Regions from separate parts of the Buttiauxella sp. S19-1 genome, predicted to be linked through region 1. Evidence: predicted binding sites of a transcription regulator. Region 1 holds the regulator's gene; each other region holds the start of a gene.
What was found. The regulator ArgR, encoded in region 1, controls arginine synthesis, uptake and breakdown. The targets are predictions, from matches to a motif close to ANTGAATAAAAATACANT.
Positions count from the first base shown of each region.

Region 1 (2,278 bases):
AGCAACTTCTTGCTCGGTGAAGCTAACACCAGGAATCTGCGACAGCAGTGGCAGAATGGTCACACCGGAGTGGCCGCCAATGACAGGAACTTCGATATCAGTCGGCTGTTTGCCTTTCAGTTCCGCAACAAAGGTGTTGGAGCGGATGATGTCAAGCGTGGTCACGCCAAACAGTTTGTTTTTGTCGTAAACACCTGCTTTTTTCAGCACTTCCGCAGCAATCGCAACGGTGGTATTCACTGGGTTTGTGATAATACCGATACAGGCTTTCGGGCAAGTTTTAGCAATCTGTTGAACCAGATTTTTCACGATTCCCGCGTTGACGTTAAACAGGTCTGAACGATCCATACCTGGTTTACGTGCCACACCCGCAGAGATCAGCACGACATCTGCACCAACCAGTGCAGGTGTTGCGTCTTCACCGCAGAAACCTTTGATTTTCACATCAGTAGGGATATGACTCAGATCGACTGCAACACCAGGGGTTACCGGTGCAATATCATACAGGGAGAGTTCTGAACCTGAAGGCAGTTGGGTCTTGAGTAGAAGGGCAAGCGCCTGGCCAATACCGCCTGCTGCGCCGAGGACTGCAACTTTCATCCTAAACTCCTTATTATGGTTAGCAAATAGGTGCCGTAACTCCATGCGGTGGCGACCATAATCCAGGGAAGGGGTAATTACAATCTTCCCGCTTTAGGATTGCGAGGTTGAGCATTCCTGAAACGTTACTGCTGCATTTACTCGCCGGGTGGAAACGACGCCTTAGCGCCCGGTCACAACCTGATGTTGTCACATCAACGGCGGTTACATTACCCCTCCATCCGCAGCAAAACAACATCATTTTGATAACATTTAGTTTACTTGGCATCTTATTTTAGAGTCGTGACGAAGGCATGTTTCTCGATAACAAAATTTGATAATATCCGCCTCTTTCATAACATTATTTCAGGCCTTCACCCAGCCAATAATTTGCATAACAATTCATTTAAATGCATAATAATGTTATCTTCGTTGACCTGAACATGGGTGATATATGCGTATTTCCTCAAAACAAGAAGAATTAGTCAAAGCGTTCAAAGCATTATTAAAAGAAGAGAAATTCAGTTCTCAAGGTGAAATCGTTCATGCTTTGCAAAATGATGGTTTCGAAAACATCAACCAATCCAAAGTCTCTCGTATGCTGACCAAGTTTGGTGCGGTGCGTACCCGCAACGCCAAAATGGAAATGGTGTACTGCTTACCAGCCGAGCTTGGCGTGCCAACAACGTCCAGCCCGCTGAAAAACCTGGTACTGGATATTGATTACAACGATGCCGTTGTTGTTATCCACACAAGCCCAGGGGCGGCACAGTTAATTGCACGTTTGCTGGATTCGTTAGGTAAAGCTGAAGGTATTTTGGGCACGATTGCTGGTGATGACACCATCTTTACCACCCCGGCAAGGGACTTCACTGTAAAAGAATTGTATGAAGCAATTTTGGTGTTGTTCGAACAAGAGTTGTAAGCATTACTTCCGTATTCCCGCTGTCAGTACGGCGGGAATAACACCTTCATAACAATCCCCTGGCTGTCATCGTTTATACGTAAATCCCCTTATTTAGGCTTTCCCCAAATCTAAACATCTCTCTCATCAGCCGGTTATGTGATGAATCGCACAAAAAGCTAATTCATGGCATCTCATTGTTTTTACTTATACTTAACAAAAAATCAGCAATAAAAGACTCATTTTAATAACTTTACGTAATATAAAAAGCCTCTATTATTGTAAAGTTTCATAGAGAATAATTAGCGTGGTATTAATTTTGTAGGTTATTAGTGTATACTTGATTTTGTGATGAGGGTCACGAAATGAAGGCCCCAATAAAAGAATACGACGAGGCGAAAATTATGAACATGAAATCAACTTTAGTTACCGCAAGCCTGCTCTCGATGCTGTCATTCGGCGCTTTTGCAGCGACATCTATTAATACCGAACAGGCACAAAACCGCCAGGCGATGGGTTCAGTGTCTGTCAGCCAGGTCGGTAGTGCTCCGATGGACATGCACCAGTTGCTGAATAAGAAAGCTGAAGAGCAAGGCGCTTCTTCTTACCGCATCATTGAAGCCCGTACTGGCGACCAATGGCATGCAACAGCAGAGCTGTACAAGTAACAGCCCGGTAGCAATAAGCAAAAGCAATACAACGATAATCCAGACAACGGCCCCAAGAACAATAAAGCAGTTTAGCCCTTCCGGTCGTTGAGAAAACCATTCAGGAGTAAAGATTATGAAAACCAAA
Region 1 covers NZ_JAHWLU010000002.1:35,747-38,024, reverse strand. Annotated here, with positions in the region: gene mdh (malate dehydrogenase) at 1-600, opposite strand, end outside; gene argR (transcriptional regulator ArgR) at 1,034-1,504, shown strand; gene yhcN (peroxide/acid stress response protein YhcN) at 1,888-2,151, shown strand; gene yhcN (peroxide/acid stress response protein YhcN) at 2,267-2,278, shown strand, end outside.

Region 2 (2,278 bases), on a different contig from region 1:
CCGTTCCTGGAACCAGTGAATGCTCCGGGTTGTCAGCACGAACAGTTTGCTCAGCCCCATTTGACGGGCTTGCGTAGCAATACGCTGCAACAAAACTTCACCGCGTGATGAACTGCGATAATCAGGATGAACTGCAACGCAGGCCATTTCACCAATGCCCTCTTCCTGGAACGGATAGAGTGCAGCACAAGCGATGGTCAGGTTGTCGCGCTGAATAATGGTGAACTTGTCGATCTCCATTTCCAGCTGCTCACGCGAGCGGCGCACCAGAATCCCTTGCTGTTCCAGCGGACGAATCAGCTCCAGAATACCGCCGATATCGTTGATGGTGGCACGACGAATTTGCTCCGCACTCTCCATCACAATCTGCGTACCAATGCCATCGCGGGAGAACAGTTCCTGCAACAGCGCACCATCTTCTTGATAGCTGATTAAATGACTGCGACGCACGCCGCTGCGACAGGCTTTCACTGCACCACGCAGAAAACGCACGGTGCCAGAGTGATAGTCCCCGGCTACTTCAAGCTCTTCAATGCGTTTTTGTGCATCGTTGGGGAACAGTTCTGAAACGATATTGCCGTTGTCATCGATAACGCCCTGAGAAGAGCAGAAGCCAATCATTTTTTCGGCTTTCAGTTTGACCGCCAGTTGCGTGGCAATCTCTTCTGAAGTGAGGTTGAAGCTTTCGCCCGTGACGGAAACCGCGACCGGGCCCATTAGTACGATTGCGCCGTTATCAAGCTGACGGTGAATGGCTTCTTCGTCGATACGACGAACACGACCACTGTGGCAATAATCCACGCCATCATCCACGCCCAAAGGTTGCGCGATAATAAAGTTGCCGCTGACGACGTTGATATGCGCCCCTTGCAACGGTGTGTTGCCAAGGCTCATGGACAAACGTGCTGTGATATCCAGTTGCAATAATCCTGCTGCCTGTTTTACCAGCTCAAGGGTTTTTGCATCAGTGACACGCGTATGTTTGTGATAGATAGGTTCATGATTATGCGAAGCCAGATTGGCATCTATTTGCGGGCGCGCGCCATACACCACCACCAGACGAATTCCCAGGCTGTGTAACAGCCCAATATCATTGACGATACTGGAAAAGTTCTCGTGTTCAATGGCTTCGCCGCCAAGCATAATGACAAACGTTTTTCCCCGATGGGCATTTATATAGGGAACAGAATGGCGGAATCCCTGTACCAGTTCGGTTCTACGTTCCTTCACCACGGCAAGCCCTCACTGCATGATTATTCGTAATTTCTGTATTTTTATTCTTTTATTGCTTCAGGTGCAAGCAGGATTTACCGCAAAGCAGAAATTTCTGCATCTGGCTTGTCAGGGGCTTGATTGCGAATGTTTACCCTTTTATGAGTGACAGTATGGGGATGTTTCGCTAAAGTTTTCGGCTCAAAAAATAAATGTCGTTATTTGGTTCACGGAAAAACACCGCTCAGGAGAGCTATGTCTGATTCCCGTTCTTTAATTAGTCGTCGCCGCTTATTGCAGGGCGCAGGCGCTATGTGGCTACTGAGTGTCAGCCAGGTTGGCTTTGCAGCCTCGAGCCTGGTCGTGGCGGTGCGTGTCTGGCCGGCATCGTCTTACACTCGTGTCACACTGGAATCGAACAAAGAGCTTAAGTATAAGCAGTTCGCACTGAGCAACCCCGATCGGGTGGTGGTGGACATTGAAGGTGTGAATTTAAATTCAGTATTGAAAGGTATTGGCGGCCAAATTCGTGGCGACGATCCTTTTATCAAATCGGCGCGTGTCGGGCAGTTTGATCCGCAAACTGTGCGCATGGTTTTTGAGCTCAAGCAGAACGTCACGCCGCATCTTTTCGCCCTGGCACCGGTAGCAGAATTTAAAGAACGCCTGGTGATGGATCTCTATCCGGCCAATATGAACAGCGAGCAAGATCCGCTGTTAGCCCTGCTGGAAGATTACAACAACGGCAAACTGGACAAAGATGCGCCACCGTCACCTGAACAAGGGCCGAAGCCGGGTAAAGCCGGGCGCGACAGGCCAATTGTGATCATGCTCGATCCTGGGCACGGCGGGGAAGATCCCGGTGCCATCGGGCCAAATAAGACGCGCGAAAAAGACATTGTGCTGCAAATCGCTCGTCGCCTGAAAGCGCTTATTGATAAAGAAGCGAACATGAAAGCCTATATGACGCGTAACGAGGATGTGTTTATCCCGTTAAAAGTCAGGGTGGCGAAAGCGCAGAAGCAACGTGCTGATTTATTTGTTTCTATTCATGCGGATGCGTTTA
Region 2 covers NZ_JAHWLU010000073.1:22,458-24,735, forward strand. Annotated here, with positions in the region: gene argA (amino-acid N-acetyltransferase) at 1-1,233, opposite strand, end outside; gene amiC (N-acetylmuramoyl-L-alanine amidase AmiC) at 1,468-2,278, shown strand, end outside.
Region 2: argA (amino-acid N-acetyltransferase) is a predicted target of ArgR. The motif match lies at 1,266-1,283, and genes of this name have one in related genera.

Region 3 (2,278 bases), on a different contig from region 1:
AACTTTTCGACCACTTGTACTAGCTGGTGGTCTTTGGCGCACTCATAGCCCGGAATCGGCGGGTGAAGTTCAGAAACCGTCAGGCGGCCTGGCCATTTCTGGCTTACCGGTTCCAGCGCTTCGTTAAGCAAACCGTTAAGATCATTTAACGTAAGGCCCGGAAGCGGGCGAATATCCATATGCAGTTCACAACAGGCACAAATACGGTTGGCGGCATCGCCACCGCTGATATGGCCGAGGTTTAGCGTTGGATACGGCACGGTGAAGGCATCGTGGTGATAACGCTCTTTCAGCGTGTTTTTCAGCGACATGATGTGGCCGATTGCGTCGTGCATCAGTTCGATAGCGTTCACGCCACGAGCGGGATCGCTGGAGTGACCGGACTGGCCTAGAATGCGAATCGCGTTAGAGATATGGCCTTTGTGGGCGCGCACTGGCTGCAACGAAGTCGGCTCACCAATAATGGCGCAGTCCGGGCGTATGCTGGTGTTTTCAGAGAAATAGCGTGCGCCCGCCATAGTCGTTTCTTCATCGGCGGTTGCCAGAATATAGAGCGGCTTTTTAAGCGTCGTCACATCCACATCGCGCAGCGCATCGAGAATAAAGGCGAAGAAACCTTTCATATCGGCAGTGCCGAGGCCGTACAGTTTATTTTCATGTTCGGTCAGCGTGAACGGATCGCGTGTCCAGCGGCCATCGTCGAACGGAACGGTATCCGTGTGACCCGCCAGCAACAACCCACCGGCACCGGTACCGGTGCTCGCCAGCATATTGAATTTATTACGTGTACCTGGTACGGGTTGTATTTCGACATTAAAGCCAAGATCGCGGAACCAGTCCGCCAGCAAATTGATTAAAGACTGATTGCTCTGATCCAATGCACTGTCGGTAGCGCTGATGGAAGGGGTGGCGATCAATGCGCGGTAAATCTCGATAAAAGGAGGTAATTTCATCTTCACTGTTGACAGGCCTTAGCTCAGGTTGGTATACATAATCATGCAGTAATATTGAATAAAAATACATTATTACCTGCCGCGATGGAACCCCTGGTTCCGGTGGATTGAACCACGTCGTTGTACGTTGGGTGATGGCTTTCAGCTGACACCTTTAGCAGACACAACCTAAGAAGGTGTACAGCCGAGATGTTGAATACGCTGATTGTTGGTGCCAGCGGTTATGCAGGCGCAGAGCTTGTGACCTATTTGAATCGCCATCCTCATATGAACATAACCGCTTTGACGGTTTCAGCGCAAAGTAATGACGCAGGAAAATTGATATCTGATTTGCATCCGCAATTAAAAGGTATCGTGGACATGCCGTTACTGCCAATGTCGGATATCAGCGAATTTACCGATGGTGTGGATGTTGTTTTTCTTGCCACAGCCCATGAAGTCAGCCATGACCTGGCACCGCAGTTTCTTGCGAAAGGCTGCGTTGTCATTGACTTGTCCGGTGCATTCCGCGTCAACGATGCTAAGTTTTATCAACTCTATTACGGCTTTACGCATCAGCACCCTGAATTGCTTGAGCAGGCGGTTTATGGCCTAGCGGAATGGCAGAGCGACAGAATAAAAGAAACCAGTTTAATTTCTGTGCCTGGCTGCTATCCAACGGCCTCCCAACTGGCGTTAAAACCTCTGATTGAAGCGGGTTTGCTGGATTTAAACCAGTGGCCGGTGATTAACGCAACCAGCGGTGTGAGCGGTGCAGGGCGCAAAGCGGCGATCTCTAACAGTTTCTGCGAAGTGAGCCTGCAACCGTATGGCATTTTTAATCATCGCCATCATCCAGAAATTGTCACGCATCTCGGGACTCCAGTGATTTTCACTCCACACTTGGGCAATTTCCCGCGCGGGATTCTGGCGACCATTACTTGCCGCCTGAAAGCCGGGGTGACCCAGCAGCAAGTCGCCGAGGTGTTTAATCAGGCTTATCAAGATAAACCGTTAGTGCGCCTGTATGACAAAGGCGTGCCAGCACTGAAAAACGTGGTTGGCCTGCCGTTCTGCGATATTGGTTTCGCAGTGCAGGGCGAGCATCTGATTGTCGTCGCGACCGAAGATAACCTTCTGAAAGGCGCGTCGGCCCAGGCTGTGCAGTGCCTGAATATTCGTTTTGGCTTTGCCGAAACGCAGTCTCTTATTTAATCGGCTGGGTGAATGATGAATCCATTAATTATCAAATTAGGCGGCGTACTGCTGGATAGCGAAGAAGCGCTGGAGCGCTTGTTTACCGCGCTGGTGAACTATCGTCAGTCCCATCAACGTCCGCTGGTGAT
Region 3 covers NZ_JAHWLU010000038.1:11,573-13,850, reverse strand. Annotated here, with positions in the region: gene argE (acetylornithine deacetylase) at 1-959, opposite strand, end outside; gene argC (N-acetyl-gamma-glutamyl-phosphate reductase) at 1,143-2,147, shown strand; gene argB (acetylglutamate kinase) at 2,160-2,278, shown strand, end outside.
Region 3: argC (N-acetyl-gamma-glutamyl-phosphate reductase) is a predicted target of ArgR. The motif match lies at 1,007-1,024, and genes of this name have one in related genera.